Regions from separate parts of the Paenochrobactrum glaciei genome, predicted to be linked through region 3. Evidence: predicted binding sites of a transcription regulator. Region 3 holds the regulator's gene; each other region holds the start of a gene.
What was found. The regulator PhoB, encoded in region 3, activates phosphate uptake and scavenging genes when phosphate is short. The targets are predictions, from matches to a motif close to TGTCATNNANCTGTCAT.
Positions count from the first base shown of each region.

Region 1 (3,159 bases), 360 kb from region 3:
GGCATGGTGCTGCATTATCTGGTCATGCAGGATTTACACAAACACGGTTTCGACATTCTTGACCTTGGCGTTGGCAATGAAGCATGGAAGGTCAATATGTGCGACGGTGTGCGGGTTTTGCACGATTATAAAGCCGCTCTCACCCTCAAAGGCCGTCTCGCTTTAAGCGCACAATCACTGCTGACCGGTTTGCGATCAACACGGATATGGCAGGCAATTCGTCCGCTCAAATGGAGGCTTTTACGCCTCGTCAAACCATCAAAGTAAAAATAGAACCACTGTCTTTTTTAACGCGTTTCTTCATCTGAAAAACGCGCAACACCTCACGATTTCACGCAAAAAAGCGGTAAACGCACAATAAAAGTAGTGCCTTTGCCAATCTCAGATCGCACATTCATCTTGCCGCGGTGACGGGTGATAATGTGTTTGACGATGGCCAAGCCCAGTCCAGTACCTTTTTTGGCATCACCCGTTTCTGCATTAATGCGATAGAACCGCTCCGTCAGACGCGGCAAATGTTCAGCAGCAATGCCTGCGCCAAAGTCCTGCACCGAGATAATCGCCTCATCCGGCGAAGGAACCCCATGTTTTTTAAGGCTAACAATAAGCTTCTTGCCACTTTCACCATATTTGCAGCCATTTTCAATCAGGTTTTGAAAAAGCTGGATTAGCTCATCACGCGACCCTGCCACATAGACAGGTTCATCATGAAAATCATGCTCAATCACCACGCCCTGCGCCTCGGCCATCGGCACCAGACTGTCGGTGACATGATGTAATATAGCGCCTAAATCAACCTTGTCTTCTGTGCCGACATTAGGCCGTGTTTCAAGCCGTGATAAAGACAACAAGTCGTCAATCAAACGCGACATGCGGTCGGCCTGTTTTTGCATGATCTCCAGAAAACGGTCACGCGCTTTGACATCTTCACGTGCCGGCCCTTGCAAGGTTTCAATAAACCCGCGCAACGAGGCAAGCGGTGTGCGCAATTCATGGCTGGCATTGGCGACAAAATCCGAGCGCATGCGGTCAATACGGCGCGCTTCGGTCTGGTCGCGAAAAATCAGCATAAATAAATCATCACGCCCCGCCTCAAGCGGCATCAGAACGGCTTTGTACCAGCTTTCAATCGGCAATCGCTCGAAATAATCAATGCTGCGCGGCTGACCATCTTCAACCACCTCATGCAGCATATGCAGCATTTCCGGTGCGCGAAAACGTAAAAACACGATGGTTTCTATTTCCATGGAAGGAAATGCCGCCTGTGCTGCCGGATTGGTATAGATCACCGAACCGGAGCGATCAAAAATTACCAGCGGATCACTTAGCAAACCAGCAATTTTTTCTGCACCGATGTCAGCCAAAGCGCCTTTGCGCTTGGTGGTTTTTTTTCGGGTAATTTCAGGTGGAGCAGGTGGCGAAACCACCAATGTCAAAGCCAGAATGACGCTGAGCAGCAAGAGATAAAGCACCAGTGGCGGCCAGACTAGCCAGAAAACAAAAGCCAGCACGACGACTGCGAAAATCAGATAAAGGCGACCTTGCTGCCAAAATTTCATCAAAGCTGACCAGATCCCCTGCTCATCATGATTGTTCATTCATTTTCCTCGCAAAAAGCAGGGCTTTAAAACATTTCAAGCCACAGGGGATGATCAGCATCAATATATAAAACCGTTACGTCAAAACAAGGCCGCATGCATGATTGCTTGGCACCGCTGACAACATTCATCTGCCTGACAAATCATGGCCTTAAACATAGTTAAAGACTATGACACTTTGATTACTCAAGCACTTTTCAAACGTAATAAAGCTTAATAAGATCAATCATCAAGCGCAATCGAGAGGATATTGCATTGGCCAGTGATAAAGCCGCACAGACGGGCAGTTTTTCCAGACATCCGAAGCTGGAACCAATCAAACTTACCATTGCCGGTGTAGAGCGCGAGTTTGATATCGACAATCCGGAATTACCGGCCTGGATTGAGGAAAACGCTCTTGCCTCCGGCGGCTATCCATATCCCGATCAGATGCAGTCCAAAGAATATAAAGAAACCCTGGAACGGCTCCAAATCGAACTCGTTAAAATGCAATATTGGTTGCAGGCAAGCGGCGGGCGCGTCATTTGCTTGTTTGAAGGGCGCGATGCAGCCGGTAAAGGCGGCACAATTTTCACCCTGCGTGAATTTATGAACCCGCGTACCGCGCGCAATGTGGCGCTGACCAAACCCACCGAAACAGAAAACGGCCAATGGTATTTTCAGCGTTATGTGGCGCATTTTCCAACATCGGCCGAGTTCGTCACCTTTGACCGCTCATGGTATAACCGCGCCGGCGTTGAAGTGGTGATGGATTTCTGCACGCCGCAACAGCTTGAAACTTTTTTGATTGAAGCACCTGATCTGGAGAAAATGGTCGTCGCCGATGGCATTCATTTCTTCAAATTCTGGCTGGATATCGGGCAGGAAATGCAACTAAAGCGCTTTCATGAACGCCGCCACAGTCCACTTAAAGATTGGAAATTTTCGCCGATTGATGTGGCTGGCATTACCCGTTGGCAGGATTATTCCGATGCCTGCCATGTGATGATCGAGCGCACCAGCACCAAACATGCACCTTGGACAATTGTACGCTCCAATGACAAACGGCGGGCGCGGCTGGCCGCAATCCGCCGTGTGTTATTGTCATTGCCTTATGAAGGGCGCGACCTTGAGGCAATCGGTGAAGAAGACACCAATATCATTGGCGCAGGCACCGCATTTTTGGCATCCTCCAAGTAAACGGCATTTTGATAAAGAGCCTCACTGACCAATATTTGTGACGCATTGCTGCTTCTGAAATGAGGGGTCTTTTCCCAGAGGAAAGGCTCCCTCATCAGCTGCAACAGCGCCCGCCATGTGGCCAGAGAAATCATCATCCAGTAAGGCACAATTCCGAGCAGATAAGGATAACCATCCATCTCGCTCTTTTCCGCAGCCCTTGCACTCAGCAAATAATAGCTCACATAAGCCATGACGATATTCATCATATCAATGGTGAGCAGCATCACATGGCGCACTTCAAACGGTGAGAAAAAGGCAGAGACCACCAGAAAGATCATGGTCATCAACATCAGCGGATGGAACAGCGCCGAGATAATCAGCCCCAGCATATAAACCTGAC
Region 1 is NZ_BAAADE010000001.1:649,595-652,753, forward strand. It holds gene ABDZ76_RS03145 (GNAT family N-acetyltransferase) at 1-267, shown strand, start outside; gene ABDZ76_RS03150 (ATP-binding protein) at 324-1,598, opposite strand; gene ppk2 (polyphosphate kinase 2) at 1,848-2,777, shown strand; gene ABDZ76_RS03160 (glycosyltransferase family 2 protein) at 2,690-3,159, opposite strand, start outside.
Region 1: a site for PhoB is predicted at 1,769-1,785, ahead of ppk2 (polyphosphate kinase 2). Genes of this name have one in related genera too.

Region 2 (3,159 bases), 200 kb from region 3:
TCAAAAGTTTCAAAAAATCACGACGCGGCATTGTTGATGAAAATGGCAGTGTTGGTAAAAATGACATGGCTCACCCCTTAAAAGTCAAATGCCGGAAATTGCTTTCCGGCATTTTTTTCATCCAAACTCAGGCTTATTTCTTATCCGCGCCAAGAGCGAAGACTTCGGCCAGAATTTTGTAAACGTCGCTCTGTTCCATATAGCCACGGAAAAGATCGGCACCGGCACCACTTGCCTGCAACACAACGTCATCGACCGAGTGAACACCTGTATCATCGGAGCGCGGGATATTGCCTTCACGGAAGACAGCGCCCGGAATGTCCTTATAGGCTTCGTTGGCGACATATTCGTTCTTCTCGTTTTTGATCGCCGGAACAAAAGGATTATCCAGCTTCGGACGGAAGGTTTCGTAATAGTCAGGGAAGTTGTTGGAGAAGATCGCCAGACGCGGGTTCACATCCACGTTGTCCGGATAGCCGTCACCATTGCTGTCAACGTAATTGGTAAAGCCAGCTTTTTCATAAGTACCGACTTTTTCACGCATTTCGGTGCCCGGCTTATTATCATCGATCGTACCGATGATGGACACGCCATGGGTATGGTCACCGGTTACAACAACCATTGTGTCCGGATTGTTCTTGGCAAATTCCTGTGCCAGACCAACAACCTTGTCAAACTCGATTGTGTCGTAAACTGCGCGTTCCCAGTCAAGCGGATGGGACATCTTGTCGACATTTGCCGCTTCAACCATCAGGAAGAAACCTTCCTTATTCTGGGAGAGCTTTTTCAAGGCAATGTCGGCCATTTCAACTAGACCCGGCTGATCAGGGAATTTATCCATCGTTCCCTTTTTCAGCATATTGCGATCCATCGCAGTGTCCATATTGCCGGTATGGAACAGGCCGAGCAGCTTGTCGCCTTCAGCAGATGCGGCCTTTTCAAGCTCTTCCTTGCTGGTTGCCAAGGCATAACCTGCATCTTTGAACTCTTTGATATAGTCTTTATCGTCTTTGCGCTTGGAACCCGGCACTTCCTTATTGAGGAAGTAGGCAGAACCACCGCCCAACAATACATCAGGCTTCACATCAAACAACATGCCGGTGATTTCGGCTTTATCAGCGCGACGGCGGGTGTGCGAAGCCACAGCTGCCGGTGTTGCATCCTGCAATTCTGACGTGGTGACAATACCGATGGATTTGCCGGTTTGACGGCGCAGTGCTTCACTAATATTTTCAACGCGCGGATCATCAAGGCTGTCCGGTGTACGGTCAGCATAAACACCAAGCGCATTGATCGCAGTTTTATGACCCGTCATATAGGCTGACATGGTGTTGGCGCTGTCGGTGGCAATCGAATTGGTGGCTGATGTACCGATGAAAGCCATATATTGCAGATCATCCATATTGAGACGACCATTGGCCTTACCTTCGCTCATGCCCTTAGACATGATGCGGGCACCGGTGCGGTGGGCAACGGACAAACCATCAGCGACAAGGAAGATCACGTTTTTGGCTTTAGGTGCATCCGAAGTGCCGTAAACATCCCAAGTAACGCTTTTCTTGTCATTTCCGGCCTGCACTTCGATGGTGTAAGCACCGGCTTTCGGCAAAGCCAAAGAGCGCAGAATAACAGCCGAGCCCAGATCTTTATCTGATGCGTCTTTTTCTGCAGCAATAAATTCAACATCTTTGCCGAAAACAGCTTTGTAATCTTCGCCGTTGACCGTGATTTTCACGTCATCCGCTTTGACGACATTGTCGAATTCCACTTTGAAATCAAAAGGCGAACCGGCAAGAATCGTTGCACGGTCAAGCGGATACACCGTTGCTGCCTGCGATGCAGTTGCAATAAGTGTAGCCGACAGAACTGTCGTGGCAGAGAGTAATTTAACAAGTTGACGCATGGTTTTATCAAACCCCTTTAGCGGATGTTTTCCCGGCCACAGATCGGAACCATCTTTGGTTCCACCCCTTTGCATGCCGGAAAAGCCCCAATTGTAATCGTCGTAAAGACCTTGAGAGGACAATGAGTACGGGGGGATTGTTAGCCAGCCATTATGACAGTGCTTTGTATAAATCATGACAGATTGATTAAATCTGGCTTGGACAAGTCATGATTTCGACTGATGCGAAAATCACACAATATTTCAGAAAAATTTAAAAAATGAGTACTGACAATAAAAAATAGGACAACAGTGCTGTCCTTTTTTCTTTCCTTTTGTTGCGTAAAAGTGCATATAGGGGTTCCAAAAATATATTTTCATAACGCCATACGCAAGAAAGGTGATTTCGTGTCACAGGACAATCTTCTTGAAAATGCATTAGTGCGGCTGGATGAGGCTGCAAGCCATATTAATATCGACGCGGATGTGATCGAAAAATTGAAATTCGCGCGCGAGACCATGAAAGTACGTTTGATGATCCGTATGGATGACGGATCACGCAAATCATTCCTTGCATGGCGCTGCCGTTATGATGATACCCGCGGCCCAACCAAAGGCGGCATCCGTTACCATCCGGATGCAACAGCTGAAGAAGTTGAGACGCTTGCTTTCTGGATGACCTTCAAATGCGCCGTGATGAACCTGCCTTATGGCGGTGGTAAGGGTGCTATTCAGGTTGATCCGCGTAAATTGTCCAAAGCTGAGTTGGAACGTCTCTCCCGCGCTTATATTCAGGCCTTTGCCGGAATTCTGGGCCCAGACCGTGATATTCCGGCACCGGATGTCTATACCAACTCAATGATCATGGGTTGGATGGCTGACGAATATTCACAAATCGTCGACCAGCACTCACCGGCAGTGATCACCGGCAAGCCATTGGCACTGGGCGGTTCGCTTGGTCGTGATGATGCAACGGCACGCGGTGGCTACTATCTCGTGCGTCATCTGGCTGGTGATTTAGGTCTTGCCAGCAATTTGCGTGTGGCCATTCAGGGCTTTGGTAATGCCGGCCAGCATATGGCACGTCTTTTCAGCGCCGATGGCCACAAGATCACCGCTGTTTCCGACTCGGAAGGTGCAGTTCAGTGCGCCGAAGGTTTGAACCTGAAAAGCCTCTTTGCTGCCAAAGCGGAAGGCAAGTCAGTTGTTTCCACCGTTGGCCAGCATGGTCACAAGGCCATGACACCGGCTGAACTGGTGGCTGCTGATTGTGATGT
Region 2 is NZ_BAAADE010000001.1:804,819-807,977, forward strand. It holds gene ABDZ76_RS03855 (twin-arginine translocation signal domain-containing protein) at 1-31, opposite strand, end outside; gene ABDZ76_RS03860 (alkaline phosphatase) at 134-1,903, opposite strand; gene ABDZ76_RS03865 (Glu/Leu/Phe/Val family dehydrogenase) at 2,291-3,159, shown strand, end outside.
Region 2: a site for PhoB is predicted at 2,079-2,095, ahead of ABDZ76_RS03860 (alkaline phosphatase). Genes of this name have one in related genera too.

Region 3 (3,159 bases):
ATCCGTTTCCAAAATCCATCTTCGACAATGTGGCTTACGGCCCGCGTATTCACGGCCTTGTCAAAGACCGTACCGATCTGGAAGAAACGGTTATTACCAGCCTGAAAAAGGCCAGCCTTTATGAAGAGGTCAAAGACCGCCTTCATGATGCCGGCACCGGCCTTTCCGGTGGTCAGCAGCAGCGCCTGTGCATTGCCCGCGCTATTGCAGTCAGCCCTGAAGTTATCCTCATGGATGAGCCTTGCTCGGCGCTTGACCCGATTGCCACAGCTAAGATCGAAGAGCTGATCGACGAACTGCGCCAGAATTATACGATTGCAATCGTAACCCACTCCATGCAGCAAGCCGCGCGTGTTTCGCAAAAAACCGCCTTCTTCCATCTTGGCAATATTGTCGAGGAAGGCGAAACTGAAGCGATCTTCACCGCACCAAAAGAAAAACGGACACAGGACTACATCACCGGCCGCTTCGGCTGATTGTTGTTGCCGATACTTTTTTAAGAGGTTTTTTCATGCCTATAAAACACACTGTCCGCTCTTATGATGAAGAACTGAAATTTCTGGCCCATAAGATTGCCGAAATGGGCGGCCATGCCGAGCGTATGGTCGAGCAATCCATTGCCGCAATCGTCAATGCCGACCAAGAACTGGCACAGCGCGTCATTGCTGATGATCTGTTTCTCGATGCTGCCGAGCGCGAGATCGACGACAAAGCCATCACCATCATTGCCAAGCGTCAGCCAATGGCGATTGACCTGCGCGAAATTATCGGTGCCATCCGCATTTCCGCTGATCTGGAACGCGTTGGTGATTTGGGCAAAAACATTGCCAAACGCGTGGCGGCTGTTTCCGACACCCGCCAATCCGTCAAGCTCTATCGCGGCCTTGAAACCTTGGCTGAACTGGCACTCACCCAGCTAAAAGAAGTGCTTGATGCCTATGCCACCCGTTCGGTGGCACAGATCAATATTGTGCGTGACCGCGATGATGAAATCGACGCTATGTACACCTCGATCTTCCGTGAGCTTCTCACTTATATGATGGAAGATCCGCGCAACATCTCTTCCTGCACCCATTTGCTGTTCAGCGCCAAAAACATTGAGCGCATCGGCGACCACGCCACCAATATTGCCGAGACGGTTTATTATATCGTCACCGGCCAGCAAATGCCGGCCGAACGGCCAAAGGAAGACCTCAGCCACGACATCATCGTGGATGAGGCCCGCAAGCCTTAAATGACCGGAAAGGCGGACAAGATTTTGATGAAAATAATTGTCCGCCAACGGTTTTATGTAGTTTTCAAGAGCGGCGCTCCCGCTCTGCACCCTAGCTTTGTCGCAATTTCAGCCTGCCAGACTTACCCAGACTTACATTGCAACTGCATGGTCTGACTTTTGCGCCAATTGACTGAAGGAATCTCGTGATGTCACATGCTCCCAAAATTGCCGTCGTGGAAGATGAAGAAGCGCTTAGTGTATTGCTGCGCTATAATCTGGAAGCGGAAGGCTATCAGGTCACAACCATCATGCGCGGCGATGAAGCAGAAATTGCTTTACGCGAAGATGTGCCCGACCTGTTGATTTTGGATTGGATGCTGCCCGGTGTCTCCGGCATTGAACTATGCCGTCGCCTGCGCCAGCGCGCAGAGACCGAACGCCTGCCGATTATCATGCTGACAGCCCGCGGCGAAGAAAGCGAGCGCGTGCGCGGTCTGGCCGTGGGCGCGGATGACTATGTGGTCAAACCTTTCTCGACACCTGAGCTGATTGCCCGTGTCAAAGCCATGCTGCGCCGTGCTAATCCGAGCTTGCTCTCCCATGTGCTGAAAGTCGGCGATCTCATCCTCGATCGCCAGCAGCACCGTGTCTATCGTAAAGACAAGGAAGTGCATCTGGGCCCGACAGAATATCGCCTGCTTGAATATTTCATGATGGCACCAGGGCGCGTGTTTTCGCGAAGCCAATTGCTGGATGGTGTTTGGGGCGCTGATATTTACGTTGATGACCGCACCGTGGACGTTCATATCGGGCGCCTGCGCAAAGCCATTAACCCGAATGGTTCCACCGACCCGATCCGTACTGTGCGTGGCGCAGGATACTCATTCGGTTAAGATTAAAAAAGCGGCAGTTCGATTAAATCGGCTGCCGCTTTTTCGAATCGATATCTGTCCTGTAAATCATAGTTTTGAATGAAATTCGTACAAACGGGTCAATTCTCACGCAAAGTTACAATTCACGCATAAAGTTGAGAATGGTGTCCGGAACCATAATTGCAAAAGCCCGTTAGCGGTTTTGAAATTGCGTCCGGTCTAAGTCTGCGTTAAAGCAAACGAAACTGCCCTGCCTCTCTTTGTTTGCCTGAAAAGGCTGTAACTCAGGGGCTTTTAAAGCAAGCTGCATGAAAATGCGCCGCAGCATCAGTCAAAGCTTTTTAAGAAAATATTAATATAAATAAAGTTTCATCAGGTCTGTATCCCGATAAACTTCGCGTCTTTTAGGCGTTCATTCACGAATTTATTGTAACTGTGACATTTGACCCACAGGTTCGAATGCGGTTAAAAAATCACACGGATCCACGAAAGACAAAGTTAAAAGCTTTGGGCAAGCACCATAGCACCCCCAAACTTTAGTGCCTGATATAGGATTAAACTGATGAAACACATGTTCTCTGGTCATTCGGCAAAGTTTGCCCTGACAATGGCAATGCTGGCGGCATCAGTAATTGTATCGGGCTGCACCACCACCGATCAGACAGCAGCGCTTAAAAGCGCCAAGCAATCAAAAATTGCCAGTGCCGATAAAGGCAATGTCATGAATATCAATGGTGTGAAAACTTATACCTACACTGCCAAAGACCGTGAGTGCCTTGAACGCGCCATGTTCTTTGAAGCCAACCGCTCCAGTCAGGATGGCCTCGTGGCCGTCGGCACCGTGGTGATTAACCGTCTGCTGTCAAAACAATATCCTGATACGATTTGTGGCGTTGTCGGACAGAAAAACCAGTTTGCGCCGGGTGTCCTTACCCGCAAGATGAACTCCAAGGCACTGCCGGATGTTCAAAAAGCCGCCGATGATGTGTTGAAGGGTAAGCGCCATCCGGCTGCTAAAAATTCAATGTTCTTCCACACCGCCGGTTTGAAATTCCCTTACAAGAATATGCA
Region 3 is NZ_BAAADE010000001.1:1,005,420-1,008,578, forward strand. It holds gene pstB (phosphate ABC transporter ATP-binding protein PstB) at 1-476, shown strand, start outside; gene phoU (phosphate signaling complex protein PhoU) at 512-1,234, shown strand; gene phoB (phosphate regulon transcriptional regulator PhoB) at 1,423-2,109, shown strand; gene ABDZ76_RS04730 (cell wall hydrolase) at 2,651-3,159, shown strand, end outside.

Region 4 (3,159 bases), on a different contig from region 3:
TGCACGCCAAGTGCGATAATATTGTCGTTTTCGCTCAGGCTGATATCAATAGGGCCGGGGGCATGGATTAATGCATTTTCAATGATATTGCGGATCATTTCGCGCAAACTTACCGGTTCGCCATAAAGATAAAAAGCTTTTTGCGTGGCATCCAGTCTGATGGTTTTTTGTAAATCTTGATAATTACCTTCAGCACGTAAGCGGCGGATTGCTTCTTGCACCACTTGCAGGAGATCGATCAGTTCGAGCTTGCGCGACTGGATGCTGTGCAATGTGGTGGCTTCGGATAAAAGCTGGTTGGCAAGCAGGCTGGCACTGATTGAATTGGCATGAATACGGGTGAGAATTTCATGCCGCCTTTTAGCGTCAGTTTCTTCCAGTGACAGTTCGGTTAAAGCGCGCAGTGCCGTTAAAGGTGTGCGCATTTGATGCGCGGCATCAGCCGTCACCAGTTTGAGGCCGTCCAGCAAACTATTGAGGCGTGCCATAAAATCATTCAATGCGGAAACAAGTGCACTCACTTCTTTTGGAATAGCACCCGAAACCGGATTAAGATCGGCTGATGAGCGTTGGCGTAAATTCGCCTCGACAATTTGCAACGGGCGGAAAGCCAAGCGGATTGCAAACCAGATAAGTGCTATCGCCAGCAGGGCGACACCTAACACGGGCAAAATTGTATTCAGGCTTAATTGTAGAGTAAGCTGGTCGCGCGCTTCACGGGTTTCGCCCACCAGCACATCCACCCAGCCACCGCCTTGTGCATCACTATGATAACGCGCAACTGCGGCAATACGAATTTTTTCACCACGATAGATACTATCGCTAAGGCGTAAATGATTATTGGTGCCATGGGCAAGCTCCAGCCCCAAAATAGGCGAGCCGGTGAGCAAATTACCATCTGGTGTCACCACACGGTAAAAAATGCGGTTCAGGCGCGATGTGCCTAAAATGGCAAAGGCGGAATGAGGCAGGTCAACGCTCAGCGCCCCGTCTTGCAAGGTGATTGTATCAGCAATTGAAAGTGCGGCAGCGCCTAAAACACGGTCAAAAGCTTCATCAGCAGCGCGTTGCGCATAAAGGCGGCCAAGAAAAAACAGCACAATCGTAACCGCAAGCAGTGTCAGCCCGCCGCCGATCATGATGCGGCGCTGGATGGAATATTCTTTATTCAGAACGGGCTTGGCGGTTGTTTGTGACATAGGCTCTGTTGGGCATCAGTTGGCTTTAAGGCGCAATAAATAGCCAACACTGCGCTGCGTTACAATTTCCAAACTGCTGTTTTCAAGCTTCTTGCGCACGCGGGATATCAGCAATTCAATGGCATTTGGCGTGCCGGTATCTTCATGACCAAAAAGCTTAAGCACCAGCATATCTTTAGGCACGGTGACATTAAAACGGGTTGCCAGCATTTCTAAAACGTCAAATTCACGCTTGCCGAAATCCAGTGGTTCCTCACCCTGCATCACCGAGCGCTGGCTTAAATTGATAGTCAGATCACCAAGGCGGATAAGCGGTTGGGCAACACCCATATGACGTCTGGCAACCGCACGGATTCGCGCCACCAGTTCCCGTAAATCAAAAGGTTTGACCAAATAATCGTCGGCACCAAGCTCAAGCAGGTCGATTTTATCGGCAATTTGATTCCGTGCCGTGATGACTAAAACCGGTGATGATAAAGAATGTTCGCGCATGCTGCGTAAAATTTCAAAACCATCACGGCGGGGCAGGTTAATATCCAGCACAACCAAGTCAAAAGAGCCGTTTACCGCCAGTTCTTCACCCTCTGAACCATCATAAACAGTGGTGACATGATAGCCTTCTTTTTCAAGCTTTGAGGCAATGGCAAAGGCAATATCGATGGTGTCTTCAATGAGAAGGATACGCATGAGAGGTGTAAAGTTTCCGTAATGACAGGATTCTGACAGGAAGAATTGGTATTGTTTTTAGATACCAATATCAAACTGTAACATAGAAACGGGTTTGGGAGGAAGAAATGTTCTGGCGCAAAATGGCATACCTTGTTGGTATTGCTATATCCGGAGCGATTATCGGATTGCAGTTAAGCGTTGCTTCTGCGGCTGAGAGCGCTTGCGCCAATCGCGGTGCGCTTGATGAGCGTTATTGCGATGAGAACAACGACCTCGTTGCTGATGCGCCGAAAGATCCCTCCCAATGGCGCGATCCGCAAACCCTTGTCTGGGCTTATTCGCCGATTGAAGATCCGGCCGTATATGCCCGTTTGTTCAAGCCTTTTACGCAACATCTGGAAGCTTGTTTAGGCAGACAGATTGTCTATTACCCGATCCAGTCAAGTGCTGATGAAGTGGAAGCCATGCGCTCCGGCCGGTTGCATTTTGCCGGTTTTTCAACGGGGCCAACCATTGAGGCGGTTAATCGTGCGGGTGCGGTGCCATTTGCAGCCAAAGGCTCCGGCAATCAGATGCGGGGCTATCGTCTGGTGGCGGTTGTACGTGCCGATTCACCTTTTCAAAATTTAAGCGACCTGAAAGGCAAGCGCATTGCGCATGCCTCGCTTTTCTCCAATTCCGGCAATGTTGCGCCCCGCGCATTATTTCCAAAACATGGTCTGACACCGGTGCAGGATTATGCGCCGATCATGTCGGGCGGTCATGATAAATCAATCTTAGGTGTTGTGGCCGGAGATTATGACATGGCGGCGGTTGCCTCCGATGTGCTGGAACGCATGATGGAGCGCGGCCTTGTTAAACGGGATGCGCTACGCCTTATTTATCAAAGCGATCTCTTTCCGACATCCTCTTTTGTCTATGCGCATAATCTTGCACCTTCATTGGTGGACGAGATGAAACGCTGTTTTTTCAATTTTACATTTACCCCCGAAATGAAAGCTGAATTTCAGGGAGATGACCATTTTATTCCGATTGAATATGCACCCGCATGGTCTGTGGTGCGCGAGGTAAACGAACAAGCGGGGGCAGTGCTTCCATGAGTTTATCGAGCGTTGATCTATCAGGCAAAAGTCAATTGCAAAGCCCCTTTTATAAGGTCAGGCCAAGCGCGGATTAAAGCAACAATTCCTGCACCCAGCCAGCCTATAACCAGTTGAAATTCCACCGTTTAAAATGAGTGGAACTTCAAGGGGAGCCTCGGCTCAAAGTGGAGAAACCATGAGTTATTACA
Region 4 is NZ_BAAADE010000004.1:68,133-71,291, reverse strand. It holds gene ABDZ76_RS11830 (sensor histidine kinase) at 1-1,199, opposite strand, end outside; gene ABDZ76_RS11825 (response regulator transcription factor) at 1,215-1,886, opposite strand; gene phnD (phosphate/phosphite/phosphonate ABC transporter substrate-binding protein) at 1,994-2,968, shown strand; gene ABDZ76_RS11815 (ABC transporter permease) at 3,147-3,159, shown strand, end outside.
Region 4: a site for PhoB is predicted at 1,908-1,924, ahead of phnD (phosphate/phosphite/phosphonate ABC transporter substrate-binding protein). Genes of this name have one in related genera too.